2 regions of the Variovorax xiamenensis genome follow, and region 1 is predicted to be linked to the other one. Evidence: riboswitches for the same ligand, from Rfam matches in the RefSeq annotation. Region 1 holds a riboswitch; the other holds the start of a gene.
What was found. A riboswitch is a leader RNA that binds a small molecule or an ion and turns the genes downstream of it on or off. The one in region 1 is predicted to bind glycine.
Positions count from the first base shown of each region.

Region 1 (8,824 bases):
CGACCATCGTGGGCTGGTCGATCCCGTACGTCACGGTGATGTCGATGCTGTCGCTGCGCATCACGCGCGACCTGCACGGCTCGGCCTTCCAGGGCGCGGCGGCACTCACCGCATTCACGGCGGCGGGCGCGGTGGGCACGCTGCTCGGCGGCTGGCTGGGCGACCGCATCGGGCGCATGGGCACGATCCGCGCGGGCTACCTGTTCGCGCTGCCGTCGCTCGCGGGCATCGTGCTCGCGCCGAGCGCCGGCTGGGCGCTGGCATGCACCGGGCTCTTCGGCCTGTGCATGTTCCTGCCCTTCGCCGCGCAGGTGACCTTGGCGCAGGACTACCTGCCGCGCAACCCGGCCACGGCCAGCGGCATCGCGCTGGGGCTGGCGCTGTCGGTGGGCGGGCTGGTGTCGCCGCTCTTCGGCATGCTCTCGGACGCGCGCGGCCTCGGCGTCACGCTGACGGCGGTGCTTTGCGTGCTGTGCGTGGCGGCGGTGCTGGCGCTGCGGCTGCGCAACCGCACCGTGCAGGCCGCGCCTGCCGAGGCCGAAGGAGCCGCCGCCTGAAAAGAGCCCGGCGCATGTACGCTGCCAGAATCGGGCGCGGGGCCGGAGGGCCGGCGAACTGAGAAGGAGGGACACTGCGCCATGAATCGATTCCTGAGCTGCGTGCTGGGCGGCTTGCTGCTGGCCCCGGCCGCCTTTGCTGCCGGGCCCACGGCGACGGCAACACCGGCGGCCTCAGTCGCCGCACCGGCCGATCCCGCAGCCGGCATCCGCGAAGTCGAAACCGCCGTGCGCGCCTGGGCCGCGGCGTGGTCCGCGCGGGACGTGGCGCGCTACCTCGCCGCCTACGCGCCCGACTTCACGCCGCCGCGCGGCCAGGACCGCAAGGCGTGGGAGGCCGATCGCCGCGCGCGCATCGGCGAGAAGGCATCCATCAGCGTGGAAATCGACAGCCTCGTCATCAGCCTCAAGGGGCAGGCAGCCACCGCGAGCTTCACGCAGACCTACAGCGCCGACAAGCTGCGCGAGAAGAGCCGCAAGACGCTGGAGCTGCAGCGCGTGGGGGGCCGCTGGCTCATCCGCAAGGAGAGCGCGGGCGGCTGATGCAGGCGCCCGGACCAATGGCCCTGTAAGTCAAACGGTTCACGAAGATGTCACTACTTGCAACGATGCTGCAGCCCTCGTTTCCCGAAAGCTGTGGCTGCCATGTTTCCCACCAAGACCGACAAGGCGCGCAACGAACTCCAGGGCGGACAGCGCACGCTCACCCAGCGCGAACGCGCCCTGCTGCTGATGGCCGACGGCCGGCGCTCCCTGACCGACTTCAGTCCGCTCTTCGCCAATCGCGATGAAGCCGAGCGGGCCATCCAGGCGCTGATCGAGAAGGGCTACCTGCAGAGCCCCAAGGCCGCGGCGGCAGCTGCAGCCGCGCCCGTGGCCCCTCCCGCGCAGCCCGCGCCCTCGCCCATTCCCGCCGCCGAGCCGATCCAGGTGGCCACCTCGGCCGACACCTTCGACGGCAAGCGTTCGCTGGCCACCACGCGCATGTTCCTGTTCGACATCTGCGAGCGCATGTTCGTGCGCCGCGACCCGAAGTTCGCGCTGCAGATGCGCGACGCGCTGCGCGAAGCGCGCGACCGCGAGGCGATGCTGACCATCGCCGCGTTGATGCTCACCGAAATCGAGAAGACCGCCGGCGTCGAGCGCGCCGAATCGCTGCGCGAGCGCATCGACCGGCTGCTGCCGCCGGCCGAGGTCATGCACTGACCTTCCTGTGAAGACAGCGGCCGGCCCGGCCCGTGACACCATCGCCGGGTGAACTCCTCTCCTCCCGCCCCCACTTCGTTGTCCGCACGCCTTCGCGGCTGGGCCAGGCGCCTCAAGCGCGACGGCGTCACGCTCTGGTTCGCATGCCGGCACGCCTCCACGCCCTGGTATGCCAAGGCGCTGGGCGTCTTCGTGGTGGCCTATGCGCTCAGCCCGATCGACCTGATTCCCGACTTCGTTCCGGTGCTGGGCTACGTCGACGACGTGCTGCTGCTGCCGGGGCTGATCTGGCTCACGATCCGGCTGATTCCGACTTCCGTGCTCGCCGAATGCCGCGAGCAGGCCGACGCCTGGATGCGGAGTTCGGGCTCCAGGCCGACCAGCCGATGGGGTGTCGCGCTGGTCGTGGCCGTGTGGATCGCGGCCGGCGCCGGGGCCTGGTACCTGTGGGCGCGCTGAGTACGCAAGGGCAAATCCGCCGGCCGGCCCGCGCGATCCACTACACTTCCCGGGGTCAGGAGAGAGCCCCGCATGCCGGGGCCGCCGAAGGCGCAGGGGTTTCCCCCGAACGCTCAGGCAAAAGGACTGACGAGGCGCCGGTGAAAACCGGCGTTTCCTTGCTGGAGAGAGGCCGCCGCATCTGAAGCAGAAGCAGCGGCCCACCGAAGGAGCAAACCCCGATCGTGGGGCGAATCTCTCAGGTAAAGCGGACAGCAGGGGTGGCCCATGGCTTGCGTCATGGATTTCGACTGCCCCTTTGGAGTGCCCCGTGGCCGCTTCTTCCTCCGCTACTCCCGACGCCCCGCTTCTCAAGACGCCGCTGTACGACCTCCACCTGGAACTGGGCGCCCGCATGGTGCCCTTCGCCGGCTATTCGATGCCGGTCCAGTACCCCGCCGGCCTGATGGCCGAGCACAAGCACACGCGCGACGCGGCCGGCCTGTTCGACATTTCCCACATGGGCCAGCTGCGCCTGGTCGGGCCCGACGCCGCGGCCGCCTTCGAGACCCTGATGCCCGTCGACGTGATCGACCTGCCCGCCGGCAAGCAGCGCTACGGACTGCTGCTGGATGACGAGGGCGGCATCCTCGACGACCTGATGTTCTTCAACGAGGGCAACGGCTCGATCTTCGTGATCGTCAACGGGGCCTGCAAGGTGGCCGACATCGCCCACATCCAGCAGAAGATCGGCTCGCGCTGCGAAGTTCGCCCCCTGCCCGACCACGCCCTGCTCGCCCTGCAGGGCCCGCAGGCCGCCGCCACGCTGGCACGGCTGTCGCCCGGCGTCGAGCGCTTCGTCTTCATGACGGGCGGCGCGGTGCAGATCGGCGGCATTCCGGCCTTCGTCACCCGCAGCGGCTACACCGGCGAGGACGGCTTCGAGATCTCGGTGGCCGCATCCGACGCCGAGCGCCTCGCCCGCTTGCTGCTGGCCCAGCCCGAGGTCAAGCCCATCGGCCTGGGCGCGCGCAACTCGCTGCGGCTCGAAGCAGGCCTGTGCCTCTACGGCAACGACATCGACACCACCACCACGCCGGTCGAAGCCTCGCTCAACTGGGCGATGCAGAAGGTACGCCGCGCGGGCGGGGCACGCGAAGGCGGCTTCCCGGGCGCCGCGAAGATCCTCGCGCAGCTCGCCGCCTCCACTGCAGGAGCCGCCGGCCACACCGACCACGACACGCTGAAGCGCAAGCGCGTGGGCCTCGTCGCCCTCGAGCGCGTTCCGGTGCGCGACGGCACGGTGCTGCAGTCCTTCGAGGGCCACGACATCGGCGCCGTCACCAGTGGCCTGCTCGGCCCCACGGCCGACCGCTGCATCGCCATGGGCTACGTGGCCACCGCCTTCGCCGAGCCCGGCACGCGCGTGCAGGCCATCGTGCGCGGCAAGCCGGTGCCGATGGAGGTCTCGACCATGCCGTTCGTGCCCACCCGCTACTACCGCGGCTGACCTCATCCGAGTCAGACAGACCGGCTAGGCTCTGCACCCCGATCCATTTTTTCCACGAGGAGTTTTTCCACCATGAGCATCAAGTACACCAAGGACCACGAATGGGTGTCGGCCGAAGGCGACGCAGCCACCGTCGGCATCACCGTGCACGCGCAGGACGCGCTGGGCGACGTGGTGTTCGTCGACCTGCCCGAAGTCGGCAAGACCTTCGCGCAGGGTGAAGTCGCCGGCGTCGTCGAATCGGTCAAGGCCGCGGCCGACGTGTTCATGCCCGTGTCGGGCGAGATCACCGAAGTGAACGAAGCCCTGCGCGCCGATCCGTCGCTGGCCAACAGCGACCCGCTGGCCGCCGGCTGGTTCTTCAAGGTCAAGCTGAGCGACCCCGCGCAGCTCGACGCCCTGCTGGACGCGGCCTCCTACGACAAGTTCGCCGCCGAATCCTGATCCGCTGAGCCTTTCATCAGCACCTTTGTCTTTTCCCTCCGAGCCTTCACCGCCATGCCGACGCCCGCCCTTCCTTCTTTGCAAGAACTAGAGAACGCCGAAGAATTCCTCGCCCGCCACATCGGCATCGATGCGGCGGACGAGGCGCGCATGCTGCCGGCGATCGGCTCGGAGACGCGCGCCGAGCTCATCGACGGCATCGTGCCGGCGGCCATCCGCCGAGCGAAGCCGATGCGCCTGCCCGCGCCGGTGACCGAAGCCGACGCGCTGGCCGAGCTGAAGGCGATAGCGTCGAAGAACAAGGTGTTCCGCAACTTCATCGGCCAGGGCTACTACGGCAACCACACGCCGGGCGTGATCCTGCGCAACATCCTCGAGAACCCCGCCTGGTACACCGCCTACACGCCCTACCAGGCCGAGATCTCGCAGGGCCGCATGGAAGCCCTGCTCAACTTCCAGACGATGGTGTGCGACCTCACGGGCATGGCCATCGCCAACGCGTCGATGCTCGACGAAGCCACGGCCGCGGCCGAGGCCATGACGCTCGCCAAGCGCAGCGTGAAGAGCAAGAGCAATGTGTTCCTGGTCTCGGGCGACTGCCATCCGCAGACCATCGAGGTCATCAAGACCCGCGCCGCCCCGCTGGGCATCGAGGTCAAGGTGAGCACCGTGTCGGAAACGCTGCCGCACCTGATGGTGAGCGGCGCCTTCTTCGGCGTGCTCGCGCAGTACCCCGCCACCACCGGCCACGTGCACGACCTGCGCCCGCTCGCGGGCCATGCGCACCAGTGCGACGCGGCATTCATCGTCGCGGCCGACCTGCTGGCGCTGACGCTGCTTGCGCCTCCGGGCGAATGGGGTGCCGACATCGTCTGCGGCACCACGCAGCGCTTCGGCATGCCGCTTTGCAACGGCGGCCCGCACGCCGCCTACCTGGCCTGCCGCGACGAGTTCAAGCGATCGCTGCCGGGCCGCCTGGTGGGCGTGAGCGTCGACACGCACGGCCAGCCCGCCTACCGCCTCGCGCTGCAGACGCGCGAGCAGCACATCCGCCGCGAGAAGGCCACTTCCAACATCTGTACCGCGCAGGTTCTGCCGGCCGTGGTGGCCAGCATGTACGCCGTGTACCACGGTCCCGATGGCCTCACGCGCATCGCACAGCGGGTGGCCGCGCTCACCGCGGTGCTCGCCAAGGGCCTGTCGCTGATGGGCCGCGAGCCGGTGAACGCCACCGCCTTCGACTCGCTGACCATTCGCACCGCGGAAGACACGCAGTCGATCATCGAGCGCGCGCAGGCCGCCGGAGTCAACCTGCGCCAGCGCCTGCAGCAGCACCTGGGCATCTCGCTGGACGAGACCAGCACGCGCGCCGACGTCGAAACGCTGTGGGGCCTGTTCGCGCCCGCCGGCAAGCAGGCGCCGCGCTTCGACGATCTCTCGGGCAGCACCGTGCCTCTGATTCCCGAGGAACTGCGCCGCACCAGCGCATTCCTCACGCACCCGGTGTTCAACACCCACAAGAGCGAGACGGCGATGCTGCGCTACATCCGCAGCCTGTCGGACAAGGACCTCGCGCTCGACCGCAGCATGATCCCGCTGGGCAGCTGCACCATGAAGCTCAACGCGACCAGCGAGATGATCCCCATCACCTGGCCCGAGTTCGCCGACATCCACCCCTTCGCGCCGGCCGACCAGCTGCAGGGCTACGCCCAGCTCGATGCCCAACTGCGCGCCTGGCTGTGCGAAGCCACCGGCTATGCGGGCATCAGCCTGCAGCCCAACGCGGGCTCGCAGGGCGAGTACGCGGGCCTGCTGGCCATCAAGTCCTTCCATGAGGCCAAGGGCCAGGGCCACCGCAACATCTGCCTGATTCCTTCCTCGGCACACGGCACCAACCCGGCCAGCGCGCAGATGGTGGGCCTGCAGGTGGTGGTGACGGCCTGCGACGCGCAGGGCAACGTCGACATGGACGACCTGAAGCGCGCCTGCGAGAAGCACAGCGCCAACCTGGCCGCCGTGATGATCACCTACCCCAGCACGCACGGCGTGTTCGAGACCCGCGTGAAGGAGCTGTGCGAACTGGTGCACGAGCACGGCGGCCGTGTGTATGTCGACGGCGCCAACATGAACGCGCTGGTCGGCGTGGCCGCGCCGGGCGAGTTCGGCGGCGACGTGAGCCACCTGAACCTGCACAAGACCTTCTGCATTCCGCACGGCGGCGGCGGCCCCGGCGTGGGCCCCGTCTGCGTGGTGGAAGACCTCGTGCCCTACCTGCCGGGCCATGCCACGGCGGGCGTGTCGTCGAATGGCGTGGGCGCCGTGTCGGCCGCGCCGCTGGGCAACGCAGCCGTGCTGCCGATCAGCTGGATGTACTGTCGCATGATGGGCGCCAAGGGCCTGCAGGCCGCGACCGAGACGGCCATCCTCAGCGCCAACTACATCAGCGCGCGCCTGAAGGACCACTACCCCACGCTGTACGCGAGCCCCAACGGGCACGTCGCGCACGAGTGCATCCTCGACCTGCGCCCGCTCAAGGACACCAGCGGCGTCACCGCGGAAGACGTGGCCAAGCGCCTGATCGACTACGGCTTCCACGCGCCCACGCTGAGCTTCCCCGTGCCCGGCACGCTGATGGTGGAGCCCACCGAGAGCGAGCCGCTGGCCGAGCTCGACCGCTTCATCGACGCGATGATCGCCATCCGCGGCGAGATCCGCCGCATCGAGGAAGGCGTCTGGCCGAAGGAAGACAACCCGCTCAAGCACGCGCCGCACACCGCCGCGAGCCTGCTGGGCAGCGAGTGGAGCCACCCGTACTCGCGCGAACTCGGCGCGTTCCCGCTGGCCGCGCTCAAGAACGCCAAGTACTGGCCGCCCGTCGGCCGCGTCGACAACGTCTACGGCGACCGCAACCTGTTCTGCAGCTGCGTGCCGGTGAGCGAGTACAGCGAGGAAGCCGAAGAGGCCTGAGCGATCGGGCCGCGTCCTTCTACGACGAAGACTCGCGGCGATAGGTCGCCCACTTCACCGTCAGGATGTCCGCCGCGATCTTCGCGGCGTTGACGCCCGCATAGGCCTCGGACGGATCGAACTGGAAAGCCTCGCGGTATCGCCGGAGCTGCGCATAGTCCTGGTCGAAGGTCATCGGACCCATGAGTTCGGCGGGATCGGTGCCGGCCGGAAGCGCGAGGAATTTCTCCGAATCGGTGGCACTCTGGTAGAGGTCGACGCTCATCAGGTTCATACGCTTGTCCTCGAGATCTTGATCTTGGAGACCAAGCCTCGGCGACATCCACGCGGCATGCAATCGGTGCACGCCTACACGACGCGCCGGAGGATGCCCACGGCACCGGGCAGCTCGGGTTGCCGCCAGCGTCAGGGCTGCTTCTTCTTGGCCACGTCGCCCGTGGCGATCTGCTCGCGGAAGGCGCGCATGCTGGCCTTCAGCTTGCGCTCGTTCTCCAGCCCCATGCGCACCATGATCTTCTGCCCCGAGGACATGGCCTCGAGTTGCGGATCTGCGTACTCGTAGCGCACCCACGGGCGCTGCGAGGGAATGTCGCCCTTCACCTCGACCAGCCGCACCGCCACCGGGCCGGCGGGCTCGGGCGCCTGCAGCAGGTGGTCGATCACTGCGACGAGCCTGTCGTTGAAATAGCGCCCCGGATAACCCAGCTCTTCATACGCCTGCTGGAAGAGCGGATAGAGCCGTGCATAGGCCTTGGCCGCCTTCGCCGGATCGACCGATTCGGCGAACAGCACGATAGGGTTGTAGCGCGCCGCATTGTTGGCGGCGATGACCTGCTTGTCGCCCTGCCCCGACGTGATGAAGCGCTGCTTCGTCTGCTGCACCGGCCATGCGCTCGCGGGCGCCTGCTCGCGCGCGAGGTTGTCCACCGTGGCCACGAAGCGGCGCACGATGCCGTCGAACTGCAGGAAGTCGGCCACGTTCTTGCTGCCGAACAGGTCGACGAGCGCCTTCATCACGCGCGTGTCGGCATCGGTGGCGTTGGCGAGCCCCGCATCGGGCACCGCGATTCCATCCATCGGGTTTCGCGGTTCCTGGGATTGAGGTGCGGGCGCAGGTGCCGGCGGGGGCGGCGCTCCGTCGTTCGGCGCCGCGGCCACCGGCGTGGCTTCGGGCGGCTGCTGCTGTTGCTGGTACCAGCGCCAGCCGAAGAACGCGGCCGCCAGCAGCACGAGCACGCCGACGACGATGGTTCCTATGGGGGTTTCGCGGCGCGGCCTGAACTCGGGGGTGTCGCGGGTGTCGCTTTCGGGCATGAGGGCGTTTCCTTGTGCTGGAATGTCAGGAAGGCGAGCGGCTATGGTGCACCAGTTCGGGTCGCAGCCGGGCCACGTCGTCGTAACGCCCTGTGACGCAGCGGTCACGCGGAAGTTCAGTCGCTCGTGCCGTCAGTCCTTCATGCCGCGCCCACCTGCGTACTGAGCGACTGCAGCCACGCCAGCGTGGCCTGCAGCTCGGCCGGACGGATCTCGTGCGCGCCCGGAAAGTCCGTGCCCGACAGCGCCAGCGGCAGGGTGCGCGCAAGCTCGCGCGTGACCTGCGCGGCGCTCGGCGGGATCACGTTGTCGGCGCTGCCATGGCTCACCCACAGCGCCTTGCCCTCGAAGGCTTCGGGCGGCGCGATGTGCGGCACCACCTGCGACA
Region 1 covers NZ_CP139038.1:4,415,423-4,424,246, forward strand. Annotated here, with positions in the region: gene SFB74_RS20145 (MFS transporter) at 1-557, shown strand, start outside; gene SFB74_RS20150 (L,D-transpeptidase Cds6 family protein) at 639-1,100, shown strand; gene SFB74_RS20155 (hypothetical protein) at 1,203-1,763, shown strand; gene SFB74_RS20160 (YkvA family protein) at 1,842-2,222, shown strand; glycine riboswitch at 2,269-2,361, shown strand; glycine riboswitch at 2,374-2,487, shown strand; gene gcvT (glycine cleavage system aminomethyltransferase GcvT) at 2,617-3,711, shown strand; gene gcvH (glycine cleavage system protein GcvH) at 3,784-4,155, shown strand; gene gcvP (aminomethyl-transferring glycine dehydrogenase) at 4,210-7,122, shown strand; gene SFB74_RS20180 (hypothetical protein) at 7,142-7,396, opposite strand; gene SFB74_RS20185 (DUF3014 domain-containing protein) at 7,528-8,436, opposite strand; gene SFB74_RS20190 (alpha/beta hydrolase) at 8,577-8,824, opposite strand, start outside.

Region 2 (8,824 bases), 3.4 Mb from region 1:
GCTGAAGCTCGACGGCGAGCCGGCGCTCGACGTGCTGCTGGCCGACCTGCAGGTGTCGCTCGAACGCCCGCAGGAGGCCATCGACGCCGTGCGCAACACCCTGGTCGGCCTGGCCGACGCAGGCGCCGACGGCATCCGCCGCACCGGCGACCTGGGCGCCGACGTGCTCGTGCGTCACATCATCGGACTCGACCCCACGCGGCGCGGCATCGCCATTGCCGACACGGCCGAAGCCGGCATGCGGCTGACCTTCTGCCGCCGAAACGCCCAGGCGGCGCGCGCCGACCTGATGCGCATCTGCGCGGAAATTCGCGAGGAACTGGAGCCTGAGGAGCAGACGCTGGCCACCGCCCGCGCCGTGGCGGCGGGCGAGGCCGAAGCGGCGCCGCATCCGGCAAGGCGCATCGCGGGGGCTGTGTACGTGAGCTGCTCCGGCCGCGGCGGGCCGCACTTCGGCGCACCGGGGGCGGAATTGCAGATCGTGCGGCACGCGCTGGGCGATGTGCCTCTGGTCGGCTTCTTCGCCGCGGGCGAGATCGCCCGGCACCATCTGTATGGGTATACCGGGGTGTTGACGGTTTTCACCGCCAACGACTGATTCCAGACTCGACGCGAAAAAGCGACGGGTGGGTTTCCGGCGGAAACATGCATCGCTAGAATCCGCCCGCTTTCTTGAATCTCTGCTGCTGCAAGAAAGAGCCAACCGCGCATCGTCAGTGATGCGCGGGCGATCTCTTTCGCCTCTCCACGCAAAGTGCGACGAGGCAGGAAACCGACACGGTTTCCCCAATGGAACAGCAGCCATGAGCGACCTTCGTTTCTCCAGACTTCAGCGCGCCTTTTCGCGCGCTGGCATTGCCGTCGACTACTGCGACGGCGTTTATCACCTCCGCCATGAGGCCTCGCAGGCCACGGTGCTCCTGCCGCCCAGTCTTCCGCTGGAAGAAAAGGCGGTGAATCAGTTGCTGGCTTTTGCCAGCGTGCGCTCGCCCGACGGCGAGCGGGGCGTGTGCAAGGCCTGTGCGACACCCGACTTCCATCCGGGTTCTGTCGCACCTGTCGGCAGCGTTGTCGCGACCGATGCCGACTTTGTCATTCCTGCAGCGGTGGGTACCGACATCAACTGCGGCATGCGGCTGCTGACCACCGGGCTCACGCTCGACCAGGTGGCGCCGCACAAGACGCGGCTGGTCGAGAGGCTCACGCGCAGCCTGCTCGACAGCGGGCGCGACGTGCCGGTGCACACGGCGGCATTCAGGGCGCTGTTCGATGTGGGGCCGTCGGCATTCCTCGAAGCGGTACAGGACGGCGGGCTATGGTCGGCGTGCGACCGCGACCGGATGCAGGCCGAACTCGATGCCTGCATCGGCCTGGCGACGTTCGGCGGCAGCGCGCGGCATGCGCCCGAGGCCTACACCGGCGTCCGCCATGAGGTGTTTCGTGACCCCTGCCTCGGCACGCCGGGCAGCGGCAATCACTTCGTGGAACTGCAAGTTGTCGACCATGTGATGGACCGTCACGAGGCCTATCGCGCCGGCCTGAAGGCAGGGGACGTGGTCGTGATGATCCACAGCGGCTCGCGCGACATCGGGTTCCATGTGGGCGGCCGCTGGATGGACCGTGCCCGCAGCGAATGGCCCAAGGGCCTGCGTCATCCGAGAAGCGGCCTGTATGGCCTGACGGGACCGCTGGCCGACGAATATCTGGAGGCCATGGGCGTGGCGGCGCGCTACGCATGGGCAAACCGGGTCGTCCTGGCCGAACTGGTACGCAAGGATTTCGCGGATTTGCTGGGTGCCACGTCGTCGAGACTAGTCGTGGACGTGCCGCACAACGTCGTGCTGCGGGAACATGGCATGAACATCCACCGGAAGGGAGCGACGCCGGCGAATGCGGGCGATCTGGCGCTGATTCCCGGCTCGATGGGCGACTACTCTTATCTGGTGGCCGGACTGGGGCACGAAGACTGGCTCTGGTCGTGCAGCCATGGCGCTGGCCGGCGGATGCGCCGGCAGCAGGTACGCGCGATGCGGCCGGCGCCCGTCGACGTGCAGGCAAGCTGGCAGTGCGTGACCTTGCGGGAGGAGCGCCGGATCGAGGAAGCGCCGCAGGCCTACAAGCCCATCGGCGAGGTGATCGACGCGCAGGAGCGTGCGGGCCTGATCCACTGTGCGGTGCGGCTCAGGCCCTGGATCACGTTCAAGGCGTGATCCGGGGTTTGCCGGTTCGTCAGCCCAGTGCGGGTTGGGGGATGCGCGGCTTGGGGGCCGGCATCCCCGTGAACGCGAAATCGACCTCCGGCTCCAGCCCGCTCACGATCCGCGCGATCGACTTGCCCGAGCCGCAGGCGTGCGTCCAGCCCAGGGTGCCGTGGCCGGTGTTGAGGAACAGGTTCGGCAGCTTCGTCTTGCCGATCAGCGGGACGTTGCTCGGCGTGGCGGGGCGCAGGCCGGTCCAGAACTGGGCCTGGGTGGTGTCGCCGGCGCCGGGAAAAAGCTCTTCGACGCGACGCACGATGGCTTCGCAGCGCACGCGGTTCAGGTCGCGGTCGTAGCCGTTGAGTTCGGCCGTGCCGGCGATGCGCAGCCGGTCGCCCGACGCCGAGGTGTAGCGCGAGAACACGAGCTTGAATTCGTCATCCGTCAGCGAGACCTGGTGGGCCTTCGAGGCGTCCTTGACGGGCAGCGTCACCGAGTAGCCCTTGGCCGGGTAGATCGGCAGGCGGATGCCCAGCGGCGCGGCGTACAGCGGGCTGAGCGAGCCCATGGCCAGCACGAAGGCGTCGCCGCGGATGCGTTGGAAGCGGCCTTCGCTGTCGGTGGCCTCGACGTGGTCGATGCTGCCGGCGGCCTCGCGCAGCGCGGTCACGGTGTGGCTCATCAGGAACTTCACGCCCGCGGCTGCGGCCAGGCCCACGAGCTCGCGGGCGAAGCGGTTGGCGTCGCCGGATTCATCCTCGGCCGTGTAGGTGGCGCCGGCCAGCTTCGGACGGATGTGGGCGAGGGCGGGCTCGATCTTCACGGCCTCGTCGGCCGAGATGACCTGGCGCTCGCAGCCCAGGGCGCGCATCTGCTCGGCGGGCTCGAGGGCGCCGTCGAACTCCTTCTGCGTCGTGTAGAAGTGCAGGATGCCCTGTGTGCGCTGGTCGTAGCTGAGACCGGTGTCGCGGCGCAACTGTTGCAACATCGAGCGGCTGTATGTGCCGAGACGAACGATCTGTTCGATGTTGTGGCGGGTGCGCGCCGGGGTGCATTCGCGCAGGAACTGCAGGCCCCAGAGCCACTGGCGCATGTCGGCGCGCATGCGGAAGAGCAGCGGGGCGTCTTCCTTGCCGAGCCATTGCAGCACCTTCAGGGGGGCGCTGGGGTTGGCCCAGGGTTCGGCGTGGCTGACGGAGATCTGCCCGCCGTTGGCGAAGCTGGTTTCTGCGGCCGGGGTCGCCTGCCGGTCGATCACGGTCACTTCGTGGCCGAGTTGCTGGAGGTAGTAAGCCGAGGTCACGCCGAGCAGGCCGGCGCCGAGAACGATCACGCGCATTTCAAGTACCTTTTGAGGATGCAGCGCTTGAACGGCGGGTGTTGTTTGCTATCGAATGAATAGCGAAAGCAACTGGACGACCGCAGTCCAAGTTGCCGCTCCCCCTGTCCTCGGTACCTGAGAGATTCACCCGCTGCGCCCGCAGAGGGTTTGCTCCTTCGGTGCGCCACGTGGCGTGGCGGCTCTCCAGACGGCGTTTCAGTTGGTGCAGTACAGGCCCGTGAGGACCGACCTGAGCGTTTATGGGAGTTTGCGCCTTCGGTAGGGCCACCGGGGTGGCCCGCTCTCCTGCAGTGGGGGGATTGTAGGTGGGGCTCGCGCGGGCGCCAACCTTTGATTTTTCTCCTTTTGCCCGATGGGATAATCGCCTGTTGATTTGCCGCAGGGCGATCGTTCCACACAACAGCAGGGGACTTCATGATCCTGGTTACCGGCGGTGCCGGCTTCATCGGCGCCAATTTCGTACTCGACTGGATCGCGAACAGCGACGAGCCCGTCATCAACCTCGACAAGCTGACCTACGCGGGCAACCTCGAGACGCTCGCGTCGCTCAAGGGCAACCCGAAGCACATCTTCGTTCAGGGCGACATCGGCGACAGCGCCCTCATCGACCGCCTGCTGGCCGAGCACAAGCCGCGCGCCGTCGTGAACTTCGCCGCCGAGTCGCATGTCGACCGCTCGATCCACGGCCCCGAAGACTTCGTGCAGACCAACGTGCTCGGCACCTTCCGCCTGCTCGAGTCGGTGCGTGGCTTCTGGAGCGCGCTGCCGGCCGATCAGAAGTCGGCCTTCCGCTTCCTGCACGTGTCGACCGACGAGGTCTACGGCTCGCTCTCCAAGACCGACCCGGCCTTCACCGAAGAGAACAAGTACGAGCCGAACAGCCCCTACTCGGCCAGCAAGGCGGCCAGCGACCACCTCGTGCGCGCCTGGCACCACACCTACGGCCTGCCGGTGCTGACCACCAACTGCTCGAACAACTACGGCCCGTTCCACTTCCCCGAGAAGTTGATCCCCCTGATGATCGTCAACGCGCTGGCCGGCAAGAGCCTGCCCGTGTATGGCGACGGCATGCAGGTGCGTGACTGGCTCTACGTGAAGGACCACTGCAGCGCCATCCGCCGAGTGCTCGAAGCCGGCAAGCTCGGCGAGACCTACAACGTGGGCGGCTGGAACGAGAAGCCCAACATCGAGATCGTCAATACCGTGTGCGCGCTGCTCGACGAACTGCGCCCCCGTGCCGACGGCAAGCCCTACAAGGAACAGGTCACCTACGTCACGGACCGTCCCGGCCATGATCGCCGCTACGCCATCGACGCGCGCAAGCTCGAAGCCGAACTCGGCTGGAAGCCCGCCGAAACCTTCGACACCGGCATCCGCAAGACCGTGGAGTGGTACCTCGCGAACAGCGAGTGGGTGCGCAACGTTCAAAGCGGCGCCTACCGCGAATGGGTCGAGAAGCAGTACGACAACAACGCGAAGGCCGCGGCATGAAGCTGCTGCTGCTGGGCAAGGGCGGACAGGTCGGCTGGGAACTGCAGCGCAGCCTGGCGCCGCTTGGTGAACTGGTCGCGCTCGATTTCGACAGCACCGACCTCCACGCCGACTTCAGCCGTCCGGAGGAGCTGGCCGACACGGTGCTGAAGGTCCGCCCCGACGTGATCGTCAATGCGGCAGCGCACACCGCCGTCGACAAGGCCGAGAGCGAGCCCGAGTTCGCGCGCAAGCTCAACGCCACGTCGCCCGGTGTGGTGGCCGAGGCGGCGCAGAAGATCGGCGCGCTGATGGTGCACTACTCGACCGACTACGTTTTCGACGGCAGCGGTACGAAGCCCTGGAAGGAAGACGATGCGACTGGTCCGCTCAGCGTGTACGGGCAGACCAAGCTCGAAGGCGAGCAACTGGTGGCGCGGAACTGTGCGAAGCATCTGATCTTTCGCACGAGCTGGGTATATGCGGCGCGCGGGGGCAACTTCGCCAAGACGATGCTGCGGCTGGCGAAGGAGCGCGACAAGCTGACGGTCATCGACGACCAGTTCGGTGCACCGACCGGCGCGGAACTACTGGCTGACGTGACGGCGCATGCCATTCGGGCGACGTTGCAAGATTCTTCCAAGGTCGGGCTCTACCACGCGATTGCCGGCGGCGAAACGACGTGGCACGGTTACGCGCGCTTCGTGCTCGAACTGGCTCAGCAGGCCGGCGTCGAACTCAAGGCCGGACCGGATGCGGTCGAAGCCGTGTCGACCAGCGCTTTCCCGACGCCTGCGAAGCGCCCGCACAATTCGCGGCTGGACACCTCCAAGCTGCAGACCGCTTTCGGCCTGCGCCTGCCGCCATGGCAGGAAGGCGTCGCGCGCATGTTGCGCGAGATCCTTTGAACTTCACGAGAAGAAGAACATGACCAAGACGACGCAACGCAAGGGCATCATCCTGGCCGGTGGTTCGGGCACGCGCCTGCATCCCGCGACCCTGGCTATCAGCAAGCAACTGCTGCCGGTGTACGACAAGCCGATGATCTACTACCCGCTCAGCACGCTCATGCTGGGCGGCATGCGCGACATCCTGATCATCAGCACGCCGCAGGACACGCCGCGCTTCCAGCAGCTGCTGGGCGATGGCAGCCAATGGGGCATCAACCTCCAGTACGAAGTGCAGCCCAGCCCCGACGGGCTCGCGCAGGCCTTCATCATCGGCGACAAGTTCGTCGGCAACTCGCCCAGCGCGCTGGTGCTGGGCGACAACATCTTCTACGGCCACGATTTCGTGCACCTGCTGGCCGATGCCGATGCGAAGACTTCCGGTGCCACCGTGTTCGCGTATCACGTGCAGGACCCGGAGCGCTATGGCGTCGTGGCGTTCGACGACAAGGGCAAGGCGAGCAGCATCGAAGAGAAGCCGCTGAAGCCGAAGAGCAGCTATGCGGTCACCGGCCTGTACTTCTACGACAACCAGGTGGTCGACATCGCGAAGGCGGTGAAGCCGAGTGCGCGCGGCGAACTGGAGATCACTGCCGTCAACCAGGCGTACCTGGATCGTGACCAGCTCAATGTGCAGATCATGCAGCGGGGCTATGCGTGGCTCGATACGGGCACGCATGACAGCCTGCTGGAAGCGGGGCAGTTCATTGCGACGCTGGAGCATCGGCAGGGGTTGAAGATTGCGTGTCCTGAAGAGATTGCGTGGCGCAATGGATTCATCACGAGTGAGCAACTCGAGAAGCTGGCGGCGCCGCTGGCCAAGAGCGGGTATGGCAAGTATCTGAAGCATCTGCTGGGTGAGGAGGTCCGCTCGTGAAGGCGACACCGACAGCAATTCCCGATGTGTTGATCATCGAGCCGAAGGTGTTCGGTGATGCACGAGGGTTCTTCTATGAGAGCTTCAACGGCCGGGCGTTCGACGAGGCTGTGGGGCGGCATGTCGAGTTCGTCCAGGACAACCATTCGCGTTCGGCGAAGGGAGTCCTGCGCGGATTGCACTATCAACTGGCGCAGACGCAGGGCAAGCTGGTACGCGTAGCGCGCGGCGCCGTGTTCGATGTGGCCGTGGACATTCGCCGCACTTCACCGACCTTCGGCCAGTGGGTGGGCGTTGAGCTCACGGAAGACAATCACAAGCAATTGTGGGTGCCCGAAGGTTTTGCGCACGGCTTCCTGGTACTGAGCGAATCGGCTGATTTCCTCTACAAGACCACTGACTACTATGCGCCGGCCCATGAACGGGCCATCCGATGGGATGACAAGGCCGTTGGAATCCGTTGGCCGGACATCGGCATTGCGCCGATCCTCTCCGCGAAAGATCTGGCGGGGCAATCAATGGATCAGGCGGAGCTTTTCGAAAGCTGAAGTTTTTGCCGCGTGTTGCGTTCTGAATGAATGAGCTTGTTTGATAGGGAATGAACAAAAATGACTGATATGGCGGAATTCGAGAAGAATCTGCGCGGCCGCCGGATTTTCGTGACGGGCCACACCGGTTTCACGGGTGGGTGGGCTTGCCTGTGGTTGCAGTCGATCGGGGCCATTGTCGAAGGCTATTCGCTGCCCGCGGAGACAACGCCGTCGCTGTTCGCGGCTGCAGGGCTCGAGAAAGACGTGCCGGGCACGATGGGCGACATCGTCGACTACGAACGCCTTCTGGCCGCGATGCAGGCCTTCAGGCCCGAGCTGATCCTCCACCTCGCCGCGCAACCGCTGGTGCGGCGCTCGTACCGCGAGCCGCTGCGGACCTTCCTGGTCAATGCCCAGGGCACCGCGCACGTGCTCGAGGCAGCCCGCGTCACGGGCGGTGTGCGTGGCGTGGTCTGCGTAACCACCGACAAGGTCTATCGCAACAACGAGTGGCCATGGCCCTATCGGGAAAACGATCCGCTGGGAGGAAAAGACCCCTACAGCGCATCGAAGGCATCGGCCGAGATGGTCATCCAGAGCTATGCCGCGTCCTATCCTTTTGCCGAGGACAAGGGGCCCGCGATCGCCACAGCGCGTGGCGGCAACATCGTCGGTGGTGGCGACTGGTCCGAGGATCGGCTCATTCCCGACTTCGTTCGCAGCGTCGTGAACGCGACGCCGCTGACGCTGCGCTACCCGCAGGCCACGAGGCCATGGCAGCACGTGCTGGCGCTTGTTCATGGCTATCTGTTGCTGATGTCCAAGCTGATCGGCCCGAATCCGCAGGATGTCGCGCGGGCCTGGAACCTCGGGCCGCACGACCCGAAGCAGTATTCGGTACGCGAAGTCCTGGAATTGATGAGCGACGAATGGCAGCGCCCCTCGCTCGAGTTCATGGACAACCCGCTTCCCGAAGCCGGCGCACTGGCGCTCGACAGCTCGCTGGCCCACAACCTCCTTGGCTGGGTGCCGGCATGGGACACGCATCGCGTGGCGCGAGAGACGGCCGCCTGGTATCGCAAGTATTACGAGGCGCCGCACGCCGCGAAAGACATTACCCTCGCTCAGATCGATGCCTGGCGCGGAGACATTCGCGAATGATGTATCTCGTCGGTGGGCGAGGGCGTCTGGGGCAGGCGGTTTGCGCATCTCGCCCGTCTGGTGAGTTCTCGGTGCTGGACCGCACTGTCTATGAAGACTGGTGGCGACCCGGTGCAGCGGGTCTGGTGGAGCAGTTCTTCAGCGTCGCACCAGCAAGGTCCGTGGTGCTGGTCACTGCAGGATTGCTGGACCCGGCGTTGTCCGCCACCGAGCATCGCCAGGTCAACGTAGATCTGCCGAAGCGGATCATCGAGGGTGCGTGCAGGGCAGGCCTGCGCGTCGTGACATGCGGCACCGTG
Region 2 covers NZ_CP139038.1:1,050,933-1,059,756, forward strand. Annotated here, with positions in the region: gene SFB74_RS04465 (FIST signal transduction protein) at 1-598, shown strand, start outside; gene SFB74_RS04470 (RtcB family protein) at 804-2,210, shown strand; gene SFB74_RS04475 (D-amino acid dehydrogenase) at 2,230-3,537, opposite strand; glycine riboswitch at 3,632-3,737, opposite strand; glycine riboswitch at 3,741-3,838, opposite strand; gene rfbB (dTDP-glucose 4,6-dehydratase) at 3,955-5,031, shown strand; gene rfbD (dTDP-4-dehydrorhamnose reductase) at 5,028-5,918, shown strand; gene rfbA (glucose-1-phosphate thymidylyltransferase RfbA) at 5,938-6,834, shown strand; gene rfbC (dTDP-4-dehydrorhamnose 3,5-epimerase) at 6,831-7,382, shown strand; gene rfbG (CDP-glucose 4,6-dehydratase) at 7,443-8,525, shown strand; gene SFB74_RS04505 (NAD-dependent epimerase/dehydratase family protein) at 8,522-8,824, shown strand, end outside.
Region 2: linked by a shared signal. The riboswitch ahead of SFB74_RS04475 (D-amino acid dehydrogenase) and the one ahead of gcvT (glycine cleavage system aminomethyltransferase GcvT) in region 1 are both predicted to bind glycine.